Regions from separate parts of the Idiomarina sp. PL1-037 genome, predicted to be linked through region 3. Evidence: predicted binding sites of a transcription regulator. Region 3 holds the regulator's gene; each other region holds the start of a gene.

Region 1 (10,161 bases), 460 kb from region 3:
GTGACTTTGCCCCTGGCCACCAGTTGTTCCACGGTCTCATACGCAAGGTACGGATAAACCGCAGTGGCGCCTAAACCTATTAATACTGCCATATGGTGCGGATCACGCGCGGAGGCGGTTTCAATAATAATGTTTGAATCACAGCGAAGATCATTATTCACCAGCACTTGTTGCACCGCCCCAACAGCCATGGCTGCCGGTATCGTCAGCTGTTCCCGCTGTAAATCTCTGTCACTGAGAACCAGAATAACCGTTTGTTCATCCTTAACCGCGGCTTTTGCCTGTTCAACCAGGCTATCGATGGCTTGTTGCAGGTTTTGCTGCTTCGGTTTAAAACCAAGCGATAAAGTGGTTGCACGGTAATGTTGTTCGTCCAGTTCACGTAGCTGTTTTAAATCGGTGTACATCAGGATAGGAGATTCAAATACCACCCGATCGGCATCGCCCGATGCTTCGTTAAATACGTTATGCTCACGCCCGATAATAGTGGAAAGCGACATGACATGGCTTTCACGAATCGGGTCAATGGCCGGGTTGGTCACCTGCGCAAACTGCTGGCGGAAATAGTCGTAAAGCAAACGCGGCTGCTTTGAGAGCACCGCAGTGGGTGTATCGTCGCCCATAGAACCCACAGCTTCCTGACCATCTTTGGCCAGAACACTGATAATTTGCTGGATTTCTTCTTCGGAGTACAAATACGCTTTATGAAAAACCAGCATGGTCTTGTCGTCATACAAACGCTTACCCAGCTTGTCAGCGTGGCTACGCTCAAACGGTATTAAGTGACGACGGTGCTGTTCCAGCCATTGTTTATAGGGGTGACGCTGCTTGAGTTCTTCTTCAATTTGGTCGTTATACCAAATTTTGCCGGTATAGGTATCCACCGCCATCATTTGTCCCGGTCCTAAGCGACCTTTTTCAATCACTTCCTGCTCGTCGTAATCCCAGATACCCACTTCTGAAGCAATGGTCAGAATACCCGAACGGGTCAGAACATATCGCGCCGGACGCAGACCATTTCTATCCAGACTGCAGGCCACATGTCGGCCATTGCTCATGACAACGCCGGCAGGCCCATCCCAGGGCTCCATATGCAGGGAGTTAAACTCGTAAAAGGCGCGCATTTCGTCCGACATAGTGGCATCGCCCTGCCATGCCGGTGGAATCAGCAAACGCATTGCCCGGAATAAATCCATGCCGCCAGCCAGTAATAGCTCCAGCATATTGTCTAACGACGCAGAATCGGAGCCTGACAGGCCCACCAGTGGCTTTGCGTCTTGTAGATCCGGCAATAAGGGCGTCTGAAATTTATAAGCTCTTGCCTGTGTCCACTGACGATTTCCACGTACAGTATTAATTTCACCGTTGTGAGCAAGGAACCGGAAAGGCTGAGCCAGCGGCCAGCGCGGTTCTGTATTGGTAGAGAAGCGTTGATGGAAGACACAAATAGAGGTTTTCATTTCGGCATCGGCTAAGTCGATGTAATAAGCCGGCAAGTCAGCTGCCATCATCAGGCCTTTATAGACTAAGACCAGACTCGACAACGACGAAATATAAAGCTCATCCTGATTAGGCATCCGCTTTTCGATGCGCCTTCGGGCCATATACAAGCGTCTTTCTAGATCTTTTTTACGCCAGCCCGGCGGAGCCGACACCAGAACCTGCTCAATAACCGGCTCAGACGATTTAGCGCCTTCACCCAGTACTTGGTTGTTAACCGGAACTTTACGCCAGCCAGTGACCGCTAAAGTCTCTCTTTGAAGCTCTTGCTCAATAAGATGGCGGGCAGACTCACGCTTATCCTTGTCGCCGCTAAAAAATATCATACCGACAGCAAACTTCTTGCTTAGCTGCCAGCCTTGGGTTTCTGCGTAATGGCGGAAAAACTGTTCGGGTATTTGCAGTAGCAGCCCACAGCCATCTCCGGTTTTACCATCGGCGCCAATACCACCACGATGTTGCATACGATCCAACGCTTTTACTGCGGTAGAAATTAAACCTTGCTGAGCTTCGCCATTAATATCAGCGATAAGGCCAAAACCGCAGTTATCACGGACATCAGCTGGATCATAAAGTCCCATGCTTACACCACTCGAATAATTATTCAATAAAGTTAGATTAGCATGCAGAAATTCACTTCGGTAGGCACTGAAGTTATTATTGTTATAAATATGTTTTATGGACCAATAGTAAAAAGGCTCCCGAAGGAGCCTTTAAATTATTTTAAGCTAGCTGAAAATTCCAGCATTCGGTCTAACGGCACCATGGCTTTTTGACCCAGAGCTTCATCGACATGAATCTCATGTGTTGCTCCACCATCCGTTAACGCCTCTTCTATCGCTTTTAAGCCGTTCATTGCCATCCAGGGACAATGTGCACAACTGCGACACGTTGCACCATTACCCGCGGTTGGGGCTTCAATAAAGGTCTTATTCGGCTGCAACTGCTGCATTTTATAAAAAATGCCTTTATCGGTTGCTACTATGAAAGTCTCATTCGGTAATTCCTGACTCGCCTTAATAAGCTGCGAAGTAGAGCCAACAGCATCCGCCATCGCCACAATATTCTCCGGCGACTCAGGGTGCACGAGAATAGCGGCCTCAGGATGAAGCTTTTTCATATCCTGCAGAGCTTTCGCTTTAAACTCATCATGCACGACACAAGCACCCTGCCACAGCAGCATATCTGCACCGGTTTCCCGTGCGATATAGCCGCCTAAATGCTTATCCGGTGCCCAAAGAATTTTTTCTCCTTTGGAATCCAGATGATCGACAAGCTCAAGCGCCATACTGGATGTCACTACCCAGTCTGCACGAGCTTTTACCGCTGCCGAAGTGTTAGCGTAAACAACAACGGTCCGGTCAGGATGTTGATCACAAAACTCAGCAAATTTTTCCGGTGGACAGCCAAGGTCAAGAGAACACTCGGCCTTTAATGTCGGCATCAGTACTTGTTTGTGAGGCGTAAGAATTTTTGCTGTCTCACCCATGAAACGGACACCAGCTACAATCAGTTTCTTTGCCGGGTGATCTCGCCCAAAACGAGCCATTTCTAAAGAATCGGCCACACAGCCACCGGTTTCCTCAGCTAATGCCTGAATATCAGGGTCTGTGTAGTAGTGCGCCACCAATACAGCGTCTTCATCAATCAGAAGCTGCTTAATGCGATTAATGGTTTCAGACTTTTCTTCCGCACTTAAAGGTTTAGGTTTTGGAGGAAAAGTATAATCAAGGCTATCCAGAGTTTGAATCTCGGTCATGATACTACGGCTTGTTTTCTAAGTGTTCTCAGTAAGTGAGGGCTATTATAGCTGAATTCAAGGGATGCTTATAGCTAAGTCCGTATCACTCTTAATTCATCGGTATGGATAAGTGTTTTTTAATGAGGTATTCAGTGAAGTGGTGGGTTGTGCAGGATTCGAACCTGCGACCAATTGATTAAAAGTCAACTGCTCTACCAACTGAGCTAACAACCCAAATTCTGGTAAATATTTTCATTGGCGACGTGGTGGGTTGTGCAGGATTCGAACCTGCGACCAATTGATTAAAAGTCAACTGCTCTACCAACTGAGCTAACAACCCAAACGCCAATAATGTTGCCCGTTTCTGCTTGGCAACGGCGGCATAGTTTACTGAAATAGTGCGCGTATGCAACTGAAAATTGAAAAAAACTGTTCGATTGCTTAATTCACGAACACATGTTGCTCAGTTGTTATTTATTTAAGCGTTGTTTTGCCAAATTAGATTCGGTACTTTCCGGGTATTCTTCGATCACTTGCTCGTAATAAGCTTTTGCATCTGCTGATTTATCTTGCTCACTGGCGATAACACCAAGCTTTAATAAACAATCGCCACGTTTATTACTGTCTGGGTAGTCATTAACGACAGTTTCAAACTGTTGCTTTGCCTGATCGTATTGTCGTTTAGCAAAAAACAACTGACCTAGCCAGTAATGGGCATTAGGAGAGTATGTTGAATTTGGAAAGTTCTTCAGAAAAGACTGAAATGCGGGTATAGCTTCATCGTAACGCTTATCCTCAAGAACTAAAGCTATCGCTTTGTCATAAGCATCATTCTCGCTAAGGTTTGGAGAATAGCTGCTATTGTCTGTTTGTGTCGGTACCTGCTCCAGATCATTGTAACCATCGCCTGCACTTTCACTCTGGTTATTGCTCGACTTCAAATTACTGAAACGACGATCAATTTCCTGATACAGTTCGCGCTGGCGTTCCAACAATTGCTCCAGACGGTATTCATGCTCTTCCGTTATGCCTCTTAATTCAGCAACATTTTGCTGCAAAGAACCTAACTGATTAAGCATTTCAAGCTGAGCACTGGAGCGCGCTTCGAGCATGCGCTCGATCTGCTCTAGTCGTTGCTCAACGTCACCTGAAGACGACAGTCCAGAAACAGGAGCCTGGGCCATAACAACCCCAGGCACACACAAACATACAGCTAACAGCGTTTTTCTCATTACTATCCGTTACTTTTAAATTAGTAAACTAAAACAGCGCGACGGTTTTTCGCGTATGCGCGTTCGTTTGACTCATTTACCATTGGCTTTTCTTCGCCATATGAAACAGTCGAGGTTTGAGAATCCTGAACACCCAAGTTGTGCAAATAGCTCTCAACTGCCTTAGCACGTCGTTCGCCTAACGCGATGTTGTACTCAGGCGTACCGCGCTCGTCGGTATGACCTTCGACAACAACTTTCACAGACGGATTTTTGACTAAGTAATCAGCATGCGCTGACAACATTTCCGTGTACTCTGACTGCACATTAGATGTATCAAAAGCGAAGTAAACGATGTGTTCTTTACGTAACGCTTCCATTTTTTGCTGACGTTCTTCTTCCATCGTTTGTGCGCGTTCTGCTGCACCAACTTCGACACCAGAGTCTTGCTCAGCTTGTTGATTGGTTTCCTGACCTGCGCCCATACCTGAATCAGTTTCCTGGTTTGAGCTACAAGCGGCCAGAGTCGCCATTGGTACAACGATTGCCAGAGCTTTTAAAAGTTTATTAAGCTGCATCCTTTTCGTCCTTATCGTTTTTATCGAACAATTCAACCATTCAGGCTTTTGTTTTACATAAATGGCGACCAAGTCGGTGACTTAACTTCACCATCGGTTGCCGGTAATCGTGCTTTAAAACGCCCATCGATAGAAACCAAAGCCAGTACTTGTTTGTTATTATGCGTTGTACTGTAAATAACCATGCTGCCATTTGGTGCCACACTTGGTGACTCATCTAAAGACGTTTTCGTTAAAACCTGCATATTTCCACGTGGAAACTCTTGCTTCGCGATATGATAATTGCCACGTGTTCGGTTCACTAAAATCATATCTTCGCCAGACGGCAATATAGTACCGCCCAAATTCTGCTCACCCTCAAAGGTTAACCGACGAACCTGACCTGACGATAAATTTACGCTATATAGTTGCGGTCTGCCACCTCTTTCTGAGGTAAACACTAAAGATTCACCATCTGGTGTCCAGTTAGGCTCTGTATCAATCGTACGATTACGAGTAACACGTTGCAAGTCCTTAGTTTTAATATCAAACACATAAAGTTCAGGATTCCCATCCTTAGATAAGACCATAGCTAACTTTTCGCCATCTGGCGAGAAAACGGGGTTACCGTTTATCCCGGGAAACGATGTCAGTTTCTCACGCCGGGTAGTATAAATATCCTGCATGAATATTTCTGCCGTTTTATTCTCGAAACTAACATAGGCCAGTTTATTACCATCTGGGGACCAGGCCGGAGACATCAATGGCTCGGGCGAACGCAGCAATATCTTCTCGTTTGCGCCGTCATAATCAGCTACAGCCAGTTTATAGGGGTAGCGGTCATCATGATTTACCGTGACATAAGCGATTTTGGTCATGAAAGCACCACGTTCGCCAGTTAATGCTTCATAGGCCACGTCTGAAATTCGATGTGCGTAAGAGCGGAATTGATCACCATCAATAACACTAGATCGGGAATCTAGGATATGGTCATTACTCTGCACCAGCTCGCCATTGCGCAGCATTTGAGAGTTACCACCGGTAATTTGTCCCCGGAGTACATCAATAACTTCAAATTTAACCATATAGCGGTCAACGGAATACGGTTCTATTGAACCGACTAAAATGGCTTCGACGCCCATCTTAGCCCAAGCTGAGTAATCTATCTCATCATCGGCAGTCGGCCGTTGTGGCATTGCACTTGCTGGAATCGGATTAAATTTACCGCTGCGCATAAGATCTGCAGCAATAACATCGGTCAGCTCGTTTGGTGCCTTTCCTTCACCTTTCCACTCGAACGGCACCACCGCAATCGGCCTTGCCGTATCAATACCTTCCGTGATGACGATTTCCAATACTCCTGCTCGCGCAAAAGCAGTTAGCGCAACAAAGAGTAAAATGCTTTTAATTAATATATTTTTCATCGGTCACCTTGTTACAACTGCGGTTTTACAGTCAGTTTAATTGTACTCATTTGTTCATAAATTTCCGGATCTTCAGAAACCGGCAGTGTTGTAGCTTTCAATACGGCATTTTGCGCTGAACGACAAACGTTCGTATCGCCACTACCGGTGTCTACTGACTTGACGAACCCACTCGGAGCTACTCGTATGGTTAACTCACATGACTTGCCACGCATTGAGTCATCAACATTCCAGTTTCTTTGAATAGTTTGCTGAATAAGTGCCTGATACTTTTCAACTTCACTCAGTACTTGTTGACGACGAGCGGCTTGCCGACGCGCCCGTTCCGCTTCCATTTCTTTTTGCAACTGAGCTTCTCGTTCAGCCGCTTCACGCTGTTGTTGTTCACGTTTACGCTGCTCTTCCAGACGTTTACGACGTTCTTCCTCAGCACGGCGTTCGGCTTCCTCTGCTTCGCGTTTACGCCGCTCTGCTTCTTTCGCCGCCGCCTCAGCTTTGGCACGCTCCTGCGCCAGGCGTTCAGCTTCTTTCTTTTCTCGCTCTGCCTGTTTGCGTGCTTCTGCAGCTTCTTGCCTTTCTAATTCCTGTTGACGCTCTATTTCTTTTTTACGTTGCTCTTCTCTTTCGCGCGCTTTACGCGCTTCTTCAGCACGCTGCTCAAGTCTCTCTATACGGCGCTGTTCAGCCGCCTCTTTTTCCGCTTTCTGCTGACGAATTTTGTCTGCCTGCTGTTGAACCTTGGATTTATCTACTGTGACTGCACTGACAATCTCTTCTGACATATCCAGCTCGCTTTGATCTAAGTTGACTTCCATCGCCTCCGGCGTTGAAGGGGTAAATTCAAAGCTAATCAATAACACGCCCGCAATCGCAGCGTGTATCACAATCGAATATATCAGCGGTAAGGTTAAGCTATCTGATTTTGCCACAACTAATTATCCGACGAATCTGTCATTAAACCGACTGAGGGCACACCCGCTCTTTGCAGTAATACCATCAGTTGCACAATTTGGTTGTAAGATACCGAACCATCGCCATTGACCATAACCGGGGTGTCAGGCTCTACTTGCAGGTGAGCAGCAACCAGAGTAGCGAGTTCATCAGCCTGCATGGGCGTATCTTGGGAGTCACCCTGATTTAAATAGTAACGCCCTTCAGCATCAACCGATGCAACCAGGGGTGGTTTACTCTCTTCAGAAAGAGGCTCGGCCGTTGCTTTCGGTAAGTCGACTTTAACCCCCTGAGTGATCAAAGGGGCTGTTACCATAAAAATGATCAGTAGCACCAGCATCACGTCGATGTAAGGCACTACGTTAATTTCCGCAACCGGCTTACGACGCTTGCGCGGCATTACCATCATACCGTTTCGCCCTCTACTTTACTTTTGCCAGCCTGAGCCGACGACTGCCGCTGTAAAATTGAGATGAATTCATCAATAAAGTTCATGTACTGATTATCAACTTTTTCCACACTGGTGGTGAATCGGTTGTAAGCAATAACGGCCGGTATCGCGGCAAAAAGACCCATCGCAGTAGCGATCAATGCTTCGGCGATACCTGGTGCAACCATCGCCAACGTGGCCTGTTGCACGGCACCTAATGCGATAAAGGCGTTCATAATTCCCCATACCGTTCCAAACAAACCAATATAAGGACTTATAGAACCAATAGTGGCCAGAATACCTAAGTTGTTATCCAACTTTTCGGTTTCTCTGGCGTGCGCTACGCGCATGGCACGAAACGCGCCTTCAAGCATTGTTTGCGTATTCGTTGTTGAGTGGTTACGTAATCGGGCATACTCTTTAAAGCCAGCGTGAAACAATAACTCCATTCCTCGTGCGTTTTTAGCGCGAGCCGAGATTTCCTGATAAAGGCGCGCAAGATCAACGCCTGACCAGAATCTATCTTCGAATTTTAGCGCGTCATTTCTAGCCTGCTTCAGCACCTTTTTGCGCTGGAAAATTAATACCCAACCCCATACCGACATCGCCAGTAACATAACCATCACCAGTTTGACCAAGAAACTGGCTTGCATGAATAAATCAATAAACGATAGTTCTGCTTCCACGCTTTAAACCCCTGACTGAATACGCGATATTATCGGTTCCGGAATAGCCACAGCTTTCATCGCCCGGTTATCAACACAGGCGGCTACAACTGTTGCCTGGCAATGCACACTGCCATCCTTCGCCAAAACTTGTTGTTCGAAAACCAAAGAGGCTTTCTTAATGTTTGTTACTTTGACAGTGACCGTTAACTCAGCATTAAACTTAGCCGCCTGCCGTAAATCCAGTTCTACCTTGCGAACCACAAAGGCTATATTGTGAGCTAACCAGGTATCCTGTTCAATCCCTAATGATCTTAACCACTCTGTTCGAGCTCTTTCAATGAACTTGAGATAATTAGCATAATAAACGATACCACCTGCATCCGTGTCTTCGTAATAAACCCGGATAGGCCATTCAAACTCATAGTGAGACATTACCACCTCAAGTAAAGTTCCGAAAAGTTACCTTTGTGTAATATTTTGTAAAGAAGCCCTTAAAACTACAACTAACTATTTTGTCAGCCGACTTTTTTTTATAACAGAACGAAAACAGAAAAATTTCAATACTATGATTTTTAAGGCTTTCCCTTTTTTGTTATAAATATGTTGCGCTTTTTTTGTACAAAAATATCAACCTTCAGATTAGTTATTATAATGCGAACATCTAATTTTTCTTGTTTGATCAGAGTCAGATTAACTTTATAATACTCAGCATATCAAAGACGAAGAGATTGGTTGTCACTTTTTCTGAGATTGTTTATTCAGTAATAGTTCCCTGGATTTAACTTCCTTCTTGTTGTTCTTTTGCCCGCACATTGTGCGGGCTTTTTTTTACCTATTTTTCAGGCTTTAATCCAAAATGCTGATAAGCTCTGGGAGTCGCTACGCGTCCACGCGGCGTGCGTTGTAAGAACCCTTGTTGAATTAAATAAGGTTCCAGAACGTCCTCAATAGTATCCTTTTCTTCGCCTATCGCTGCTGCCAGGTTATCTAACCCCACAGGTCCACCCATGAACTTTTCCATAATGGCCAATAACAACTTCCGGTCCATATAATCAAAACCGGCCTGATCAACGTCCACCATAGTCAAAGCCGCATTGGCTGTTGCTTCGTCAACGTCACCATTACCTCTGACTTCTGCATAGTCGCGTACCCGACGCAATAAGCGGTTCGCTATACGTGGAGTGCCCCTTGAGCGGCGAGCTATTTCACGAGCTCCACCATCAAGCATTCGGACATTCATAAAATGAGCCGACCGCGCAACAATGTCGGTTAGTTCATTAACATCATAAAACTCAAGACGCTGCACAATACCAAAGCGGTCGCGTAGCGGTGACGTCAGTGCTCCCGCACGGGTGGTGGCTCCAATAAGGGTAAAGGGTGGTAAGTCTAATTTAATCGAACGCGCTGCCGGACCTTCGCCTATCATAATGTCGAGCTGATAGTCTTCCATAGCTGGATACAGAATTTCCTCAACAACCGGGCTTAAACGATGAATTTCATCAATAAACAAAACATCGTGCGCTTCGAGGTTGGTCAGCAACGCCGCTAAATCTCCGGCTTTTTCCAGAACCGGGCCCGAAGTTGTTTTAATACTCACATCCAGCTCATTCGCCACAATGTTCGCTAGCGTCGTTTTACCCAGCCCCGGAGGACCAAAAATTAAAAGGTGATCCAGTGCT
Region 2 (10,161 bases), 790 kb from region 3:
AGTTTCACCGCACGCTCTACGTGCTTTTCGTTAATATCCGTGCCCACAATCACGAACTCCAGATGAATGTCAGTAAAAACCTTTGGTACTGAATCGGCACGGGTTCCTGACAACTCACAATAGCAGCGCTGAAGGTTCTGCTTAGCTTTTTGCAATATACTGACCACGTCAACAGACGCGCAGCTTCCTGCGGACATGAGTACCATTTCCATAGGACTCGGGGCTTTGCCGGGGTTGTCACCATCCATGACCACTTGATGACCACTACCTGAGGTAGCCACAAAAGTCATGCCGTCTAACCAGGCAACCTTTGCATTCATGCTATTTGCTGACATTGAATATCCTTGCTGAAATCGATAAAAGACTACAGTCGGTAACTTTGCAGGCGCTCATCGAAAAGGTTTTTTACCAGACCAACAAACTCATTAATGAAGGCTTCCTGCTGCGGAGTCGGGTGTGTATCCAAAACTTTGGATAACACTTCTTCCAAATCGTAAACAATAGCATCCGTTTCCCGGACAATATTCAGCCGCAAAGCTTCATCGAGCTCGTTCTGCTCAAACACTGCCATCATGCTTTCTGACAAACGCTCTTCCATAAAGTCACGCAAAGTATAGTCTGCAGTTTTTGCGCTGCTACTTTGCTCAGTGAAGACCGGTAACTGACCTGTCAGGTACTGGATTAGCTCAATGTATCCGTCTGTTTCAACTATCATCTGTTTCTCTTTGTCTCGCGGCCAGGCAACCCATACGTTGCCTAGCCACTAAGCTAGCACAGATTGCGATTAAAATTTAAGCCCTGGAGCTAAACTCTCAGGTAAGCTCATGCTGTCAGCTTCCACAGAGGCAACCGGGTACGCGCAATAGTCCGCCGCATAATACGCACTAGCACGGTGATTACCGCTTGCGCCAATGCCTCCAAAAGGTGCGGCACTGCTGGCACCAGTAATCGGCTTATTCCAATTCACAATACCTGCACGAATGTGTTTAAAGAAGTAACGATAGGTTTGCTCATCATCACACAAAACACCAGCAGACAGACCATAACGCGTATTGTTCGCTTCTTTGATAGCCGCATCAATATCTTTAAAACGATACACTTTCAATAATGGTCCAAAATGCTCGTCGTCCGGTAAATTTTCAACTCCGGTTACATCCACAATACCCGGAGTGACAAACCCTTTCTTCGAGTCAGCCTGCTTCATACGAACTAATGACTTAGCTCCTTTATGCAACAGCTCATTCTGTGCATCGACCATTTCGCCCGCAGCTTTAGCAGAAATCATAGCCCCCATGAATGGCTGTGGATCAGCTTCGTAATCGTCGACCAGAATATTTTCAGTGACTTCAATGAGACGTTCCAGTACAGCACGGCCTTGCTCAGAATCTTCGATAAACAAGCGACGTGCGCAAGTGCAGCGCTGACCAGAAGTGATGAAAGCCGAGTGCACGATATTGTGTACCGCTGCATCAATATCAGCCACATTCGTCACCAACAATGGGTTGTTACCGCCCATTTCCAGTGCCAGAATCTTATCAGGACGACCGCCAAATTGTTTGTGTAACAAATGCCCAGTGTTTGATGAGCCGGTGAAATACAGACCATCAATTTGTGGGTGTGCTGACAATGCCTTACCCGTGTCAACTTCGCCCTGAACCAGGTTAAGAACCCCCGCCGGGATGCCTGCTTTTTCCCATAACTTAACGGTTTCCTGGGCCACCATAGGAGTCAGTTCGCTTGGTTTGAATACCACGGTATTACCCGCAATAAGCGCCGGAACAATGTGACCGTTAGGCAGATGCCCCGGAAAGTTATAAGGGCCATAAACAGCGACCACGCCGTGCGGCTTGTGGCGAATAAAGGCTTTTGCGCCCGGCATATCGTTTTCAACCGTACCGGTGCGTTCATGGTAGGCTCGTTCTGAAATCGCCACCTTACCCATCATAGCGCCAACTTCGGTACGTGTTTCCCAAACCGGTTTGCCAGTTTCTTTAGCCATAGTGCGAGCCAGATGCTCTTTATTTTCGTCCAGTAACTCTGAAAATTTCTTACAAATAGCTAGGCGCTCTTCCACGCTGCGACCGGACCAATCCGGAAATGCCGCCCGTGCTGCCAGAATGGCCTTTTCAACCTGAGGTTCACTGGCAGCTTCGCCACTCCAGATAACTTCGTTTCGTGCCGGATCAATCGATTTGAACAGCTGACCTTCACCAGCTTCCCAACAACCATCAATAAATTGAATACTGTTCGTCATACAAATACTCCTGCTTAGAGTGCAACAATGCGGGCTTCATCGCCGCTTTCTAAATGCATTGCCTGGGCTTGTTCTGTCGTCAATACGAGTTCGTCTGCACCTGCCGGTAAAGACAGTTTGGTCGCACGGAAGTTCTTCAGTTGCGTATTGCAGACAATATGAGGAATGCCTTCATCTTCCGCTTTAGATTCGCTTACCGTTACCGTCACTAAACGACTGTTACGGACACTGTTAAGATTACACACTTCAGCTTCAACCGTTGGCCCTGCATCAAATATATCGACGAACCCGCGAAAACGAAAGCCTTCGGATTCCAGCAGTTTCAGTGCCGGCCGGGTATTGTCGTGAACTTTACCGACAACCGCCTGTGCTTCTTTACTCAACAAATTAGTATAAATAGGGAAGCGTGGCATCAGTTCAGAAATAAAGACTTTATCGCCAATGCCACTTAAGTAGTCGGCTTTAGGAAAGTCCATTGAGAAAAAGTTCTCTTCCAGCCAATTCCAGAATGGCGAATCACCATTTTCATCTGAAACACCACGCATTTCGGCTATTACCCAGTCGCTGAAACGCTGTTTAAATTGCGCTAAAAACAGCATACGGAAACGTGACAATGTACGTCCGTTCATATTGTGCCGGTAAGGTTCACGCAAGAACAGTGTGCATAGCTCGGAAACACCGGTGTAGTCATTACACAAGGTTAAGGTTTCCAGTGCATTATAAATATTGAGCTTCTCTGAATGATGCACAACTTTACCTAAACGGTAATGCCAGAAGGCTTCATTCAAACCCACCGCGGCTTCAATACCACTGACACCTGCAATAGTACCGGTTTCGGTATCTTCCATAACAAACAGATAGCTTTCATCGCCCGGTGTTTCAACGGTATCTTTAGCGAATGCTTTTTGCGCCGCGTTAATGCGGCGCTCCAGCAGCGACTGGTCTACCGGTAAAGAAGTAAAACCATGACCGGACTCAATCGCACACTGGTATAACGCTTCGTAATCTGACGGCTTAATGGGTCTGATTAGCAACATAAAACAGCCTCAGTTATTGACCAACGACCTGGGCAACGGCTTTTTCAAAGCGCTGCAGGCCTTCTTTAATGTCTTCTTCAGAAATAACCAGCGACGGGGTAAAGCGCACCACATTAGCACCGGCAATCAGTACCATAACGCCATGCTCCTGGCCGGCCAGCAAGAAGTCGCGCGCACGCCCTTCGTACTCTTCATTCATTGCCGCACCAAGCAATAAGCCCTGACCGCGAATTTCGCTGAACACGTTATATTTTTCATTAATTGCTGTTAGTTGCTCTTTGAACCACTGCTCACGTTGCTTCACGCCGTCCAGCGTTTCTTTCGTATTTACAACATCAAATACCGCTTCTGATACCGCGCAGGCCAGTGGATTACCGCCATATGTACTGCCGTGTGTACCCGGTTTAAGGTGCTCAGCAATTTCCGTCGTTGTTAGCATAGCGCCAATAGGAAAACCGCCGCCCAATGCTTTTGCTGAAGTCAGAATGTCCGGCGTCACGCCCAGCTGCTCGTACGCATAAAGGCTACCGGTACGACCAAAACCTGTTTGTACTTCGTCAAAAATCAATAACGCGTCGTTTTCGTTACACAGCTCACGTACCGCTTTAACAAACTCTACGTCTGGAGTAACTACACCGCCTTCACCTTGCAATGGTTCCATCATTACAGCGCAAGTTTTGTCGGAAATCAGTTCTTTTAGCGCGTCAATATTGTTGTAGTCCACATGCTCAATCGCACCAGGTTTTGGGCCAAAGCCGTCAGAGTAAGCTGGCTGACCACCCACGGTTACGGTAAAGAAGGTACGCCCATGGAAGCCTTTAGTGAAAGCAATAATTTGTTGCTTATGCTCGCCATGCTTTTCAATTGCCCAGCGACGTGCCAGCTTTAATGCTGCTTCGTTAGCTTCAGCACCAGAGTTAGCGTAGTAAACACGATCGGCAAAGGTGGCTTCAGTTAATTTCTTCGCCAGGCGAATTGCCGGTTCGTTAGTAAAAACATTACTTAAATGCCACAGCTTCTGGCTCTGCTCCTGCAGGGCAGACACCATCGCCGGATGGCAATGACCAAGACAGTTCACAGCGATGCCGCCGGCAAAGTCGACATACTCGCGACCTTCCTGATCCCAAACACGAGCACCTTCTCCTTTAACGGGAACCATTGATGCCGGGTTATAGTTCGGAACCATTACATCATTAAACATTTCACGGTTTACTGTCTTATTGTCTGTCATTACTCTCGTCCTTATCGCCTTAGCGAGTTAACAAAGGTGTCAACAAATTCATCTCTAAAAGTAGCCCGCTATTATGCCAAAATTTGTGCAGTTTGTCTGTGATAATTCAGTTATAAATCCCTAAAACCGAGGGTTTACGCTTTTCTTGCATAAGATACGAATAGTTATGCTAATGCATGCTGAAACGATGAATCTTTAGTCATTATTTTTTAGGCCAGAAAAAATGAACCTACTGAGTTAACATTTAACTACGCAGAATTACATTGATTTTTAACTCGCGTTAATTTAGCCTGAATTATTGAATAAATGTTCGGCTGGAAAAGACGTTATGGAAAATCAGACTCCGCCCCTGAACGCCTCATCTCAACCCCACTTAAAGCTGACCTACTTACGCCCGGGCGACGTAATTGATGTTGAGTTTTCTTCGGCGACCAAGGTACGCACCAAGCTTCAGGTTGTGGGCTTTGACACCGGTAACTATTTATTGTTGAAGCAGCCTAACCCGCGCACTGATGGCAGCTACGCCGATGTTTTATATGAAGGTAACCCGGTTATTGTTCGCTTGGTTTTAGAGGGAGAAGCGGGTGAATGCCTGGCTTTTAAAACAAAGATCCGGGCCGTCTCTAATATTCCTTTCCGGTTGCTGTATCTGGATTATCCGAAACAAATAGAGAATCGCGCATTGCGGGCACAACGGCGTGTACGAACTCATATTCCAGTTGATGTTACTGCTGATGGCACTCAGACCAAAAACAAAAAGAAGTTAGCCAGTGGCGTTATTGTCGATATTTCTTCTGCCGGTTGCCAAATTGTGTTTAAGGCGCAGAGCCAGACGGGTAATGTCACTCACATGAATATAAAGATCAGTATAGGTTCAGGTTCTCAGAGAGATCCTCTGACTCTTTCAGGTCAAATTATGAACCAACGCAAAGACTATGGAATGATAAGTGTTGGCGTGCGCTTCACTGACGAGGAAGCGCATATCAATAAGGTATTCGATCATTTATTAATCGACACCGAGTTTGAATGTTGAAGCTTCTATTCAGGCACCACAATTGGCGGGCGTTTTAAACTCACATTGTGCAAACGAGCGACAGTTTCTGACTTTATTGAATGCTTGTTTAACAGGTGTTTACCCTCTTCCAGACTGGCAAGGTCTACTTCCCGCAGCATTCTGAATTCGCAATAAGCATTGGCCTGAGCTAACGCTTCAGCATATTCAGATTCATATCCTTGCTCTTTCGTTTTACTTTGTGTAAAAGCTAGTAAGTGTTCGCTTACCGGAACTCGCTTTAATCCCCAGCCTTCAGCAACCAGGTAACTTACGTCCTTATCCTTTTCCAACATTAAATCGCGCAGAAAGCGTTCATCCGGAGTCAAGTTGACAATAGTATTGTGACGCTCTGGTGACTTATCGTTAACACTTTGCATAGCGAATTCGCGCTGTACCTCATCAAATAAACGCAAATACAGCTTGGTTAAGGCAATTTTTCCCAGCTCATGGAACATACCAATGGTATAAGCTAAAACCGGATCTCGCAGGTTACGCTCTACCGCAATATTGTGCGCGGCAATAGCCGTACCCAGCGAATGCTCCCAAATTTTCCGGCGGAATAAGGTGAACGGTTGCGTAGCCGGCGGCAACCAGTTTTGCATAATGTAGGCAGGGGCTAGCAGGCGCAAATTTTCGGTACCCACGAAGCTCATGGCCACCCGCAGATTATCAATTTTTACCTGCTTATTCCGGTCAATAAATGGTGGTTGATTGACCGTACGGATTAGTCCCGTATGGAACCAGTCCATGCCTTGCACAACAGACTCAATCCGGCGCATAGACGCGGCTTTCATGCTAAGCGTATCGAGTAATTCAGGTAGTTTCTCAGGCAGTGGGATCAAGCGCTCGCTGATGTAGTCGCCATCTTCTATGGCTTTCAACGCACGATGATAAATCTCTTCATGCAATTCATCAGAAATACGATCGGCATAACGCTGACGCGCCTGCGCTTTGCGATCCCGCTCTTCATAGTTCAGACGCTCAACTTCTAAAAGCTTACGTCGCTGCTCATGCACTTCATTGTCGGTACCATCTTCTTTTGAACGAGTTTTACGCGCAAACGGAAAGCTTATGAGATAGTTAATAAAGCGTTTTTCTAAGCGCAAAGCGGGATCGTTACTACCACCTTCTGTGGTACCCGCAAAAAAGTGGAACATGTTACCTCGGTATTAGCTGAACTGCGGCTGTATTATGTTGAATAAGCAGAGAAAATACTACTTACTGATTATCGTATATAACGTAAAAAATTCGCTAACAGACTATGTCCTTGTGCCGTCATAACAGATTCAGGATGAAACTGGACACCAAACAGTGGTAAATTTCGGTGTCTTATCGACATAATCTCAAATTGCCCATTTTTGCTTAACGTATCGGCATCAATAATAAAATCTGTAGATAAGCTCTCAGGAGAAACAACCAACGAATGATAGCGGGTCACTTCTAAGGGGTTATTCAGCTGCCGGAAAAGCCCTTCCCCTGAGTGTCTTATCACACTGGTTTTTCCGTGCATAACATTTTCTGCCCGAACAACGCTTGCACCAAAAACTTGTGCCAATGCCTGATGACCAAGGCACACACCTAATATTGGTAACTTTGTATGAAAGTGCTCAATGGCCGCCAAAGATATCCCTGACTCGTTGGGAGTACAAGGGCCCGGCGATACAACGAGCGCTTGCGGTTCTAGTTGCTCTATGTCGGTAAGGGTTAATTCGTTATTTCTGAAAACACTAACGTCTACACCTAATTCCCGAAAGTAGCGGGCCAGATTGTGAGTAAATGAGTCAAAGTTATCAATTAATACAATCATACTGCTAAGTCAGTCGGCCACTCAGCCAGTCTTGAAAATGGTCTGGCCGCGCAAAATAGAACCCCTGCAATAAATCAGCGCCATTTTCTTTCAGTAATTTAACCTGAGTTTCAGTTTCTACGCCTTCGGCTACTGAAGAAACCGATAGGGATTTAGTCATATTCAGCATAGCCAACAATAATCCTCTATGTTTATCGTTCTCTTCTGCAAGTTGGACAAACTGTCTGTCTATTTTTAACTCGCCTATCGGCAGCTGCTGAATACGAATAAAATTAGAGTAGCCCGTTCCAAAATCATCTATGGAAAATAAGACACCCAACTTGGCTAGTCGGGACATCCTTTGTTGAACTATTTCAGGGTCAGCCAGTAATAAATTTTCTGTAATTTCAATAGTTAACTGGTTTAGCGGTGCCCCGTGTTCAGCGAACATATTCTCTACCGTATCCGCATAGTCTGCTTGTAAAAATTCAATTGGGCTGACATTAACCGCAATACGATCGTTGAGACCTTTATCGCTCAGTTGCCGCACGACAAAAGCCACCTGACTCAACAATTCTTTAGCCATAGGGATAATTAACTTAAAGCGTTCTGCGACCGGAATAAATTGATCTGGAGGAATAATTTCTCCTGCTTTATTACGCCAACGCATTAAAGCCTCCGCACCACAGACAACACCATCAGTATCGACTTTAGATTGAAGCCAGCACTCGAACTGTCCCTGACCCAAAGCCCCTCGTAAAGCCAACTCTGTTTTAGCGTCAGTTACAACGGACTCGGATATTTCAGCTCTGTAAACTGCAATTTTATCCCGGCCGCTATGCCGAGCATTAGACGTGGCCGTATCAGCCTGTGACAGCAGTCCGGAAGCATTTTCATCTTTATCACTTAAACTGACCCCAATGCTTGCGGTTAAGTAATGCGTCTGAAATGCCGTTTTGAAAGGTTCGCGTAATACGCTATGTAGCTCCTCAATAATGCTCAAGCTGTTATCAGTAGAATCCAGCATGACCCCCACCCAAAATCGGTCACCGAGATCTCTCGCTATCCAGCCTGAATCACCAATGGTTTTTCTCAGACGCTGCGCAATTAGCTGAATAACACGGTCACCTTCCTCGTGTCCGTGAATCGTATTCACGCGATTAAAGAAATCGATATTAATGGCTGCCACAACAATGGGGAGCTGGCTTTCAATACGTTTCTCAACAAGGTCAAGAAATCGGTGTCGGTTTGGGAGTCCGGTTTGTTCATCAAAATTGGCTAAATACTCGAGCTTACGGGCATTTTCCTTTTGTTCGGTAATATCCCGTATAACGCCAATATATTGCGTTTCACCCGAGTGCGTGACCTCGGTTACCGCTAAGTCAATAGGGAACACTTCTCCAGTTTTACGCTTAGCCTGTACCTCACGACCAATACCGATAATGCGTGCACGGCCAGTTTTTTGGTATGCATCAAGATAATGATCATGTTCACGGGCATACGGTTCGGGCATTAATACATTGACGTTCTTACCTTTAACTTCAGTGGCGCTGTAACCGAACATGCGCTCAGCCGGCGCGCTAAAGTTAATAATAATGCCATTGCTGTCGATGGTGATAACAGCATCCAGTAAGTTATCCAGCGTGCTTCTTAAAGTGTTAGTTTGCTCTTGTAACTGCTGCAAACGGTACTTTTTAACCGTTATGTCCTGAATTGCACCAAACAGCGCCACGTCGCCATTTTTTAACGTTCGGGTAATGCCTGTAATAGCAACCCAATGAATTAATCCGCTTCTGTCTTTAAGGCAACTTTCTGCCGACCAGCTATGACAGTGCTGAAAACTCTGTTCGACTAAGTGCTCTATATTTTCACGGTACTCAGGCAAATGAAACGCCATAGCCTGTTCATAGGTGATAGGCTCATCCTGCCCGACTCCATGAATCTCTCTTAACTGAGGGCTCCAATATAAATCTCCAGACGCAGGTTCGTACCAAAAGCTGCCAATGTTTGCCATGGTTTCAACACTGTTCAGCAACTCTTTTTCGCGCTGTTCCGAAGATCTCTCTAGCATAATTAAATTTATCCTGGGTAGGGTACAAAACCTACCGCTTTGTAAACATCTGACAACGTTTTTGCTGAGGCTTCACGTGCCTTATCAGCGCCTTGTTTCATAACCTGTTGCAAAAATGCCTGGTCATTACGCATGTCGTGGTACCGCTGTTGAATAGGTTCCAGCATGGCCACCACAGACTCTGCCACATCTACTTTTAAATGCCCGTACATTTTGTCTTCATAGTCCGGTACCAGCTCGTCTATCGACTTACCCGTGGCAGCAGACATAATGCTCAGTAAATTCGATACACCCGGCTTTTCTTCCTGATTAAAGTAAATGCGCGCCTGCTCGTCGGAGTCGGTAACGGCTTTCTTAATTTTCTTCAGAATCTTCTTCGGTTCTTCCAATAAACCTACAAAGTTATTCGGGTTATCGTCCGACTTTGACATTTTCTTAGTCGGCTCCTGCAATGACATGACCCGCGCACCGACTTTTGGAATCATTGGCTCCGGAATCGTAAAAATATCGCCATACAAGTTATTAAAACGCTCAGCAACATTACGGGTCATTTCCAGGTGCTGCTTCTGGTCATCGCCCACCGGCACTTCATTCGCCTGGTACAACAGAATGTCTGCCGCCATTAGCGCCGGGTAAGTAAACAAACCCGCGTTAATATTACTAGCGTGACGCTGAGACTTATCCTTAAACTGCGTCATGCGGTTTAGCTCACCCATTTGAGTGTAGCA
Region 3 (10,161 bases):
GTAAGGCTTGGCTGGCGCCATCCATGGCGCCAGACACTTCCTGTTACCGGCCACAATGTGTTTTCATTCCCATATAAGTTTACCTAAAACCGCTTCGGCGGTTTTTTTGTGCCTAATTTTCGGGTCGTTTCTTAATGGACTATACTTTAGTTTGTCTGGCAGGAGTTAATTATGCAGATAAAAACTATCCATCATATTAAGCAAAACACAGCATCACTAAATGCCGAAGAAGCTATTGCCACACTTAAGCTAATGAATCTAGCTGAGCGGGATATCCGAAACCAGAACTTGCTGTCTCTTAGTGAAGCAAAAGAAAGATTAGGGTGTGAGGTTGGAACAAAGAAGTTTGAGCCTTAAAAATAGGCTGATTTAGGCAGTGAATAATGAGTGCGCCGATGGTTATAAGGGCTTTTCAGGAGGTGTGCAGCGCCAAGGATGGCGCTGCTCAAACCCTACAGGGAAGTACTTGCGGGCGTCCTCCGGAAAAGCCCTTGTAACCTCAGCACTCATGGTTCAATGCCGTTATTTCTGCTCAGCAATCCAGTTGTTGATGTGCTGCTCGAGTACTTTCAGTGGTACGCTGCCGTTTTCCAGTACCGCATCGTGGAATTCACGAATATCGAACTTATTACCCAGCTGTTGCTCGGCTTCTGCACGCAAACGCTTAATGGTCAGTTCGCCCAGCTTGTACGAAAGGGCTTGTGCAGGCCAGGTAATGTAACGGTCAATTTCGGTTTTCACATTATGAAGTGACAACGCAGTATTATTGGCCATAAACTCCATTGCTCGCTCACGGCTCCAGCCTTTGGCATGCATACCGGTATCCACCACTAAGCGCGCCGCACGCCACATTTCGTAGCTTAAACGACCAAAGTTGCTGTAAGGGTCTTCATAGAAACCGGCTTCCAGACCCAGGTACTCAGAGTACAAACCCCAGCCTTCACCAAAAGCGGAAATATAAGTTTGCTGGCGGTATTCCGGTAAGTCTTTCAGTTCGTTCGCTATAGCGCTTTGTAAATGGTGTCCCGGTACTGCTTCGTGCAGAGTTAAGGCTTCCATCTGGTAAAGCGGACGGCGGTCCAGCGCGTAGGTATTTACCCAGTAGAATCCCGCGCGGTCATCCCGGCTTGAACCTGAATAACGGCCGGTTGTGTATTTGGGGGCGATCTCAGCAGGTACCGGTGCTATACCGTAAGGCTGGCGGGGTAAGGTTTTAAACAGTTTTGGAAGTTCACCGTCCATTTTCTTCGCTATCCAGGCGGCATACTCCAATAACTCTTCTGCAGTTTCCGGGTAAAACTGGTCATCTGTACGTAAAAAGTCGACAAACTCGTCAAAGTTACCGTCAAAACCGGTTTCCTCAATAACTTCCAGCATCTCGCCGCGAATACGAGCAACTTCCTGCAATCCAATTTCATGGATTTCGTCAGCGCTCATATCAAGCGTGGTGTAATGTTTAATTCTGTTCTGGTAGAAAGCATCGCCGTTTGGTAGCTCGCTGGCACCAACACTCTCACGAGAGTTCGGCAGATACTCTGTGACCATAAAGTTAAAGTAGTCGTCATACGCCGGCATAACTTGCTGATCAATAGCGGTTAACGCATCTTCTTTTAGCTGCTTCCACTGCTGGTCATTAATAAAACCCGGTTGATCAGAAAATGGCGAGAAATACACGCTTTGGTCGGCATCTTGTACAATGTAGGCCAGTATGCTTTCTTCAAAGCCAGCCATAGCAGCGGCTGGTTGCGTATAACCTTCCTCTATCGCTTTACGTAACCAATGCGTTTGTTGTTCCATATAACGTGGAATTGAACGCAGTTTCGCAATGTAATTTTGATAGTCCTCAGCTGAAGAGAACGAAGTGTACGATGGCATAAAAGCTAAAGAACTGTGGAAGCTTCCTTCTGCCGTTAATGGCATGTAGTGTGCTTTAAAACGATACTCATCCACTTTGTTTTTTAACGTATAATGGATCATCGCATGATTGATTTGGTCATCCCGGCTAAGCGCGTTAAGGTTAACGGCGTTAAGCTGTTCGAGCCACTTTGAGCGTTGTTGGTAGCGTTTTTCTAACGCTTCCGGTGACATATCGGTCAGCTCAGTATCGCTGGACTTATTCAGTTCTTCCCAGATAGTGTCAGCCAGTTGATGAAACTCAGCAGCAGCACTTTGTTGTTGTGTGCTGCTACGCTGGGTTTGGTTATCAGCTGTGGTGGTGCAGGCTGTAACGCCCAGCAAACCAAAAATAAGTATCAGATTACGCATGATTTTTCCTTGCGGTGTCATAACGAATACAGGCATTCTATAATGCCTCTTGCGCTAATTAATGTAAAAGCGAATAGAACGAACCCACAAAAATAACAGTTAAACGGGAGAATAGGGTGGATAAAGCTCAGTCAGGAGTCTACGCGGAACCTAATCTGCATGGTCTGACGTTGTTTTGTCACGTCATGAGCGACGACGTAGAAAGTTTACGTCGCAAGTTAGCTCGTTTTCCAGCTATTTTACGCGATCTTGACGCCCGTTTCTCTGAAGGCATGTTAACAGGCTTTGTTGGGATAGGGGCAGACTACTGGGATATTCTCTATCCCCATAAGCGACCGCTACACTTGCAGGCTTTTCCTGAGCTTAGCGATGGAGACCGTGAAGCACCTAGACACCCCTATGATCTTGTCATACAAATTCGCTGTGACCGTTTCGATGCTAACTATCTGGCCGGGCGCACGCTGATGGAATGGTTCGGCTACGACATTGAAGTGGCTGAACAAATCCGTTCCTTCCGTTATCTGGACGGCCGCGACTTAACCGGCTTTATAGATGCACCGGATAACCCGCGGGGGATGCGTAAGCGTAAAGTCGCGTTAGTTGACGTACAGGACGACGCCGACTTTGTCGACGGCAGCTACTTATTCGTGCAGAAGTTTCGGCATGACTTGCGTCGTTGGGACTATTTAGGCCCGGAAACGCAGGAGCAGTTAATGGGGCGTGAGAAAGTATCCGGTGAACGTCTATCAGAAGCCAAAATAGAAGGTGTCACTCACGCCGCGAAAAGTCGTTTAATTGACAGTAGCGAACAGCCCATCCCACTATTACGGCAGAATATGCCGTGGGGCGACTTGCGCGAACAGGGGCTTCTGGCCATGTATTTTAGCCATTCGCCTAAAAGGGTTGTCCAGTGGCTAAAGAACCGTTATTACGCCGACGAACAAGGGGCTTACGACCCCTTACTTGATTACTCACAAGCCGTATCCAGCTCCGGTTTTTTTGTTCCTTCAATGCGCTTTATGGAAGCGAACAAAGAAGTTGCCGAAGACATAGTGGACTATGAAGAGGGCAGCACCGCCTGATTTGCGAACAGCTCACGTACTTTTCGCAGAGTGAATTCAATATCAGCCACTTTAAGCGGTGCAATAAAAATCGTGTCGTCGCCGGCAATAGTGCCTAGCACGCCTTCTTTTTTACCGACGGAATCCAGCAACCGGGCAATTAACTGGGCAGCCCCCGGACTTGTGCGAATAATGACCATTACATCATTATGCTGAATATCCAGTACAAGCTGGCTTAATGGCGCCCGGGTGGAAGGCACGGCTAAATCAGGTGGTAAACAGTAAACCATTTCCTGCTTTGCATTGCGGGTACGAACCGCTCCTTGCTTACTCAACATGCGCGACACTTTAGACTGACTAATGTTATCAAAGCCCTCGGCTTTCAAGGCATTAACAATTTCTCCCTGCGAGCCGTACCGCTCTTCGCGGAGCAAGGTTTTAAAAGCTTCGAGTAACGTGTCCTGCACCATTTGAGTGTCAAATTCCTATGCTGTTTCCATGCTATAATTATGGACAGTGTACTGCATAAAGATGCGCTATTCGAGTGCTGAATATGTATCGGGCAAAGTTGTATTTTTACTGATATAAGAGTACAGTTTTGCCCCAAATCCTGCATTTTTAAGCAGTTTAAATTGACCAACAAAAACGGAGTCTGAGATGAAAGTAGCCGTATTAGGTGCGGCCGGTGGTATCGGCCAGGCATTGTCATTGCTTCTGAAAACCCAATTACCAGCAGGTTCAGAATTGTCGTTGTATGACGTTGCGCCAGTAGTTCCAGGTGTGGCGGTTGACTTAAGTCATATCCCTACCGACGTGAAAGTAACAGGCTTCGGTAAAGACGACTTAGCATCAGCATTAGTGGGCAGCGACATTGTATTAATTCCTGCCGGCGTACCACGTAAGCCAGGTATGGATCGCTCTGACCTGTTCAACATGAACGCAGGCATCGTTAAAAACTTAGTACAGGGCGTAGCAGACAACTGCCCTGACGCCTGCGTTGGTATCATTACGAACCCAGTAAACACCACCGTTCCAATCGCTGCTGAAGTACTGAAGCAAGCGGGTTGCTACGACAAGCGTAAGCTGTTCGGTGTTACCACACTTGACGTTATTCGTTCAGAAGCCTTTGTAGGCGAACTGCGTGGTCTGAACCCAGAAAACGTAGAAGTTCCGGTAATTGGCGGTCACAGTGGTACAACTATTCTGCCATTGCTGTCTCAGGTGGAAGGCGTTGAGTTCACTGAACAAGAAATCAAAGACTTAACTCACCGTATCCAGAATGCCGGTACTGAAGTTGTCGAAGCTAAAGCTGGCGGCGGTTCAGCAACCCTGTCTATGGGTCAGGCAGCAGCACGCTTTGCCCTGTCACTGCTGAAAGGCCTACAAGGTCAGGACACTATTGAATGCACCTACGTAGAAGGCCCTGGCGACAACGCTAAGTTCTTCGCACAGCCAGTACGCTTAGGCAAAAATGGCGCCGAAGAAATTCTGTCTTACGGCAAGCTAAGTGAATTCGAACAAAAATGCATGGACGACATGCTAGATGGACTGAAAGGCGACATCCAAACTGGCATCGACTTCGCCAGCTAAGCTGAAAAAACTTTCAGTAATCCGCTTTTGAAAATATTGGGGCGGCTATTACAGGAGACGCTACAAGCTCATCCATGAGCGCTCGACGAAGGCCGTCCCTGGCCTTCGACGCTCCTGTAATAGCCGCCCCAACATTTCCACGCTATTTGCTGAAAGTTATCTCAGCACTTTCTCCAGATAATCCTGCAACGGCTTTTCGCCAATATTGACCTTCCCCAATATTTTTCCAGCTAGACGTACGCTCAAATATTCCAATTGATACACAGCGTTAGTTTTTTAATTATCAGGCTAGAAGATGCTTAAAAGGGGCAGGCTGTTGGATTGCGAGCGTTACGAGTGTTGAAGATTTCTCTGGCGGAGTGTAGAAGGCCATGGATGGCGATGCTAAATGGAAATGCCTAAAGCGGGAAGGGTTCTGTTTCGGAGGTGTGTAGCGCCATGGATGGCGCTACACAAGCCCTACAGGGATGTATTCACGGGCGTCCTCCGAAACAGAACCCGATCCCCCCAAGGCATTTCCTTCCTCTAAGCTACCCGGTCGACTGCCAGGTGGGTTAGAGTGAGCAGGGCTTGTTTGTAGTCGGAGTCCGGCAGTTCGCTTAGGGACTCGCGCGCTTGTTCGGCGGCTTCTAAAGCTTTGTCGCGAGTGTATTGCAATGCACCGGTGCGCTCCATTGCAGTTAGCACGGTTTGTAAGTGCTCACGTCCGTCACCTTGTTCAATGGCTTCGCGAATCAGCTTTTGTTCTACTTCGTTGCCGTGCCACATGGCGTACAATAACGGCAGTGTCGGCTTACCTTCTGCTAGGTCATCACCGGCGTTTTTGCCCATCGATTCGCTGTCCGCGGTGTAATCCAGTAGGTCGTCCACCAACTGAAATGCGGTACCCAAATAACGACCGTAATCGGCCAGTTGCTGCGTTACTTTTTCGTTTTGTGCGGTTAATACGCCGGCCAGCTCTGTTGCAGCTTCAAACAGCTTGGCGGTTTTACCGTAAATGACATTAAAGTAACTGGCTTCTGAGGTATCGGGGTCGTTACAGTTCATTAACTGCAGCACTTCACCTTCAGAAATAACGTTGGTGGCATCCGCTAAAATACGCAGTATCCGCAGGGAGTCTAAGTCGACCATTAACTGAAAAGCGCGGGTATAAAGGAAGTCACCAACCAGAACGCTGGCCTCATTACCAAACACTGCGTTGGCGGTTTTACGTCCGCGGCGCAGTTCCGACTCATCGACGACATCGTCGTGCAGCAGGGTCGCGGTATGAATAAACTCGATAATTGTCGCAAGTTTGCGGTGATCGTTACCTTCATAACCCAGGGCCCGGCAAGCTAATATGGCAAGCAGTGGGCGTAAGCGTTTACCACCACTGTTGACAATGTAAAGGCCTAACTGGTTAATTAGGGCAACATCCGATTGAAGTTGTTCACCTATTAAAGCATTAACGCCAAGCATATCGTCTTTGGCTAATGCGTTAATGGACTGCATATCGATCATAGATATCTGTTTATTTACAAAATTTAACGGAAAACAGATGGTACACTATTTATAGCGGAGCGGAAACTCAATCCGCGTTAAGCGGCGCTGCTTTTAAGTTCAAATTAAGGGTTGCGATCGATGGCGGGATTACGTACAATTCGCGCCCTGATTTGAATTTGGATGCCCAATAGGGTTGTGGAGAATAATATGTACGCAGTATTCCAAAGTGGCGGTAAGCAGCACCGTGTGTCTGAAGGCCAAATCGTCCGCCTGGAAAAACTGGAAGCAGCTACCGGTGATGTAGTTGAATTCGACCAGGTTTTGATGGTTTCAGACGGCAGCGATGTAAACATCGGTGCTCCGTTCGTATCCGGTGGTAAAGTGAAAGCGGAAGTGATTGATCACGGTCGTGGCGATAAAGTTAAAATCGTTAAGTTCCGTCGTCGTAAGCATTCTCGCCGTCAACAAGGCCATCGTCAGTGGTTCACGGAAGTGAAAATCACTGGTATCAACAGCTAATTAAGGGGTAACGACATGGCACATAAAAAGGCTGGTGGTTCTACTAAAAACGGTCGCGACTCAGAGAGTAAACGTCTCGGTGTTAAGCGCTTCGGTGGTGAGTCTGTATTAGCAGGCAACATCCTGGTTCGCCAACGTGGTACTAAGTTCCATGCTGGAAGTAACGTTGGCATTGGTAAAGACCACACATTGTTTGCAACCTCAGAGGGCAAAGTGTCTTTTGAAGTGAAGGGCAGCAAAAACCGTAAATATGTGAGTGTTATTACTGATTAATAACGCGAACATAAACTGAAAAGTTTCGGTTCTGAAAGCCCTGCCTTACGGCGGGGCTTTTTCATATGTGCTAGAATTTTGCACAGTATTCGACAAGTGATAAGTAGCAGATTGCGATGAAATTCGTTGATGAAGTAGAAATCCGCGTAGACGCGGGTGACGGTGGTAATGGTTGTATCAGTTTCCGTCGCGAAAAATATATTCCCAAAGGCGGCCCTGACGGCGGCGATGGTGGCGACGGCGGTGACGTTTATCTGCAGGCAGATGAAAACCTGAATACCCTTATCGACTATCGTTTTGAACGTTTTCATAAAGCTGAGCGCGGTAAAAACGGTATGGGTAAAAACTGTACGGGCAGACGTGGTAACGACATAGTGCTGCCAGTTCCTCCAGGTACCCGGGCTACCGATATCGATACAGGCGAAGTTCTTGGCGATTTGACGAAACACGGTCAGCGTTTGATGGTGGCCAAAGGTGGTTTCCATGGTCTGGGTAATACACGTTTCAAAAGCAGTATAAACCGCGCTCCAAGACAAAAAACCGACGGCACTCCTGGTGAGGTACGCCCGCTAAAGCTGGAACTGATGTTGCTGGCTGATGTGGGGTTGCTGGGTATGCCTAATGCCGGTAAATCGACTTTTATTCGTTCGGTTTCCGCTGCACGACCTAAAGTAGCCGACTATCCATTTACGACTCTGATACCAAACCTGGGTGTTGTGCGTCCCGCGCCGCATCAAAGTTTTGTTATTGCCGATATTCCGGGCCTTATTGAAGGCGCGGCTGAAGGCGCAGGACTTGGCATACAATTCCTGAAACACTTAGAGCGTTGTGGCTTATTGTTGCACCTGGTCGATTTAGCACCGTTTGATGAAACCGACCCTGCTGAGCAGGCGCGCATTATCATCAATGAACTGGAAAAATACAGTCCTAAGCTGGCAGAAAAGCCACGCTGGCTGGTCATCAATAAAGTCGACTTGTTACTGGATGAAGAAGTTCAGGAAAAAGTTGATGAACTGGTTAAAGCATTAGATTGGGACGGTCCGGTATTCCAAATTGCTGCGCTGGAAGGGCGAGGCAGTGATGCGCTTTGTCGTGAAGTTATGTCCTATCTGGAAACCTTGCCTGCGCCTGATACAGAAAAGCAGGAAGAGGCTGATCCCGTCGAGTTTATGTGGGACACCTATCACGAAGAAGTTATGGAAGAAGAACTGGACGATGAAGATGACGACGATGATGATGATCACGACGTCGAAGTCATTTATCAGAAGTAGCCTGACGTAAACGTCAGGCTAAGCATTAAGGGTATCGCCGAATGAAAATATCACTCGTGGTGGCTATGGCCGATAACCGGGTTATCGGAAAAGACAACAAAATGCCATGGCACCTGCCGGACGAGCTGCAATATTTCAAAAAAATTACCTTGGGTAAGCCAATTGTTATGGGACGCAGAACTTTCGAATCAATTGGTCGTCCTTTGCCCGGTCGTAAGAATATCGTTCTAAGCCGTCGAACGGATCGTTCGGAAAATCAGGACAGCCCTGTGGTTTGGGTGTCAGGGGTGCAACAGGCAATCGCCGCTGCAGGACCGGTTGATGAGCTGATGGTGATTGGCGGAGGAAAAATTTATGAAAAATTTTTACCCCTCGCAGACCGACTATATGTTACTAAAATAGAACTAAATGTTGAGGGAGATACCTATTTCCCCGATTATCATGAAGTCGGCGACTGGCAAGAGGTAGAGCGGCAAAACTTTGCCGCTGATGAACGTAACACCCATAACTTTAGTACTCTTATTTTCGACAAGGTAAGTTAATAAGAAGTTATAAATTCAGTAACTTACCTGAATTTTAAGCCATTGCAGCAAGCTCGAGTTCGTAGTATCATCTTGATGAATTTTTGAACAATCTTGTGATGGGGTTTTAGATGAAAGCAATTGTATTAGGCACCATGATGGCTGCCGTTGCGGCAACAGGCGTAACTTTTTCAAAAAGCGCAGAGGCAAATGAATTAGCCTTAAGCTTATGCACATACGTGCAAGGTGATGACACCATGCGTATGCGTAAAAAATTACGTGATGCTCGTGTACGCGTGCGTGATATTTACACTGGCATTCAGTGCAACGGTCAAAGCTTATTGCAATTTGCCATGGCTAACGGTTCACAAGACATTGGTGAGTTCATCGTTGGTCGTTTGTCAGTAGACGAACTGAAAGCTTCTGGCGACTACGAATGGGCGCAATCTAACGGTCACGGCAGCAGTGCAATTGCTGTAGCAATTAAAGATCGCGCTGGCCTGTAATTAGCACCGACAAAGTTATTTTCTAAAAGCCTGCAATTTTTTGCGGGCTTTTTTTACATCTTCTAACAAATCAATCAGTGACTTACCTTGTAATTCTCCCCTGTTCTCTACGACAATAGATCCGTTGCATATATAAACGGAATCGCTATGAAACAATGGATGGCATTATCGCTACTGCTACTGGGTCTGGTGCCGCTTAGTGGTCAGGCACAGACAACATCAAATGAAGCTTCGAGCTGTTATTTACCTGGTGTGCAAGAGAAACTGCATTGTGGCACAGTTTCAGTTCCAGAAAACTACGAACAGCCTGACGGCAAACATATTGGTATTTATTACGCTATTCTTCCGGCTATTCAGGAGGGAGCGCAAGCCGATCCTATGCTCATTCTGGCCGGTGGGCCGGGTCAGGCTGCTACTGAATTAACTCCAATGATAGCGCGTATGTTTGAAGCCGTGCGTCAGAAACGCGATATTCTTCTAATTGATCAGCGCGGTACGGGCAAAAGTCATCCGCTTGAATGTGACATTGAGCGTCCGGATGAGTTGATACGTGCTGACGATGAGCAGGATCTTAAAGCCTTGAGTCGCGAGTGTCAGGAGCAGTACCCCGATACAGACACCACGCAATATCATACCGTTAACGCCGTAAAAGACTTTGAACGGGTACGTGAAC

What was found. Region 3 encodes ArgR, which controls arginine synthesis, uptake and breakdown. Its sites were predicted from a motif close to ANTGAATANNTATTCANT; they were not measured.
Region 1: a site for ArgR is predicted at 2,092-2,109, ahead of gltB (glutamate synthase large subunit). Genes of this name have one in related genera too.
Region 2: a site for ArgR is predicted at 4,709-4,726, ahead of U0358_RS11945 (aspartate aminotransferase family protein). Genes of this name have one in related genera too.

Annotation. Positions count from the first base shown of each region.
Region 1 is NZ_CP139873.1:975,193-985,353, reverse strand. It holds gene gltB (glutamate synthase large subunit) at 1-2,081, opposite strand, end outside; gene nadA (quinolinate synthase NadA) at 2,219-3,259, opposite strand; tRNA gene U0358_RS04500 (tRNA-Lys) at 3,400-3,475, opposite strand; tRNA gene U0358_RS04495 (tRNA-Lys) at 3,506-3,581, opposite strand; gene ybgF (tol-pal system protein YbgF) at 3,712-4,473, opposite strand; gene pal (peptidoglycan-associated lipoprotein Pal) at 4,494-5,030, opposite strand; gene tolB (Tol-Pal system beta propeller repeat protein TolB) at 5,084-6,433, opposite strand; gene tolA (cell envelope integrity protein TolA) at 6,445-7,362, opposite strand; gene tolR (protein TolR) at 7,365-7,793, opposite strand; gene tolQ (protein TolQ) at 7,790-8,500, opposite strand; gene ybgC (tol-pal system-associated acyl-CoA thioesterase) at 8,504-8,914, opposite strand; gene ruvB (Holliday junction branch migration DNA helicase RuvB) at 9,315-10,161, opposite strand, start outside.
Region 2 is NZ_CP139873.1:2,535,291-2,545,451, forward strand. It holds gene U0358_RS11925 (OsmC family protein) at 1-335, opposite strand, end outside; gene U0358_RS11930 (DUF3802 family protein) at 365-715, opposite strand; gene astD (succinylglutamate-semialdehyde dehydrogenase) at 785-2,254, opposite strand; gene astA (arginine N-succinyltransferase) at 2,269-3,291, opposite strand; gene U0358_RS11945 (aspartate aminotransferase family protein) at 3,305-4,522, opposite strand; gene U0358_RS11950 (flagellar brake protein) at 4,851-5,555, shown strand; gene U0358_RS11955 (HDOD domain-containing protein) at 5,561-6,733, opposite strand; gene U0358_RS11960 (anthranilate synthase component II) at 6,802-7,383, opposite strand; gene U0358_RS11965 (sensor domain-containing protein) at 7,388-9,433, opposite strand; gene trpS (tryptophan--tRNA ligase) at 9,442-10,161, opposite strand, start outside.
Region 3 is NZ_CP139873.1:519,800-529,960, forward strand. It holds gene U0358_RS02460 (hypothetical protein) at 172-357, shown strand; gene U0358_RS02465 (DUF885 domain-containing protein) at 523-2,265, opposite strand; gene U0358_RS02470 (Dyp-type peroxidase) at 2,382-3,347, shown strand; gene argR (transcriptional regulator ArgR) at 3,323-3,796, opposite strand; gene mdh (malate dehydrogenase) at 3,984-4,916, shown strand; gene ispB (octaprenyl diphosphate synthase) at 5,442-6,413, opposite strand; gene rplU (50S ribosomal protein L21) at 6,606-6,917, shown strand; gene rpmA (50S ribosomal protein L27) at 6,933-7,190, shown strand; gene cgtA (Obg family GTPase CgtA) at 7,307-8,461, shown strand; gene folA (type 3 dihydrofolate reductase) at 8,503-9,003, shown strand; gene U0358_RS02510 (DUF3718 domain-containing protein) at 9,114-9,488, shown strand; gene U0358_RS02515 (alpha/beta hydrolase) at 9,636-10,161, shown strand, end outside.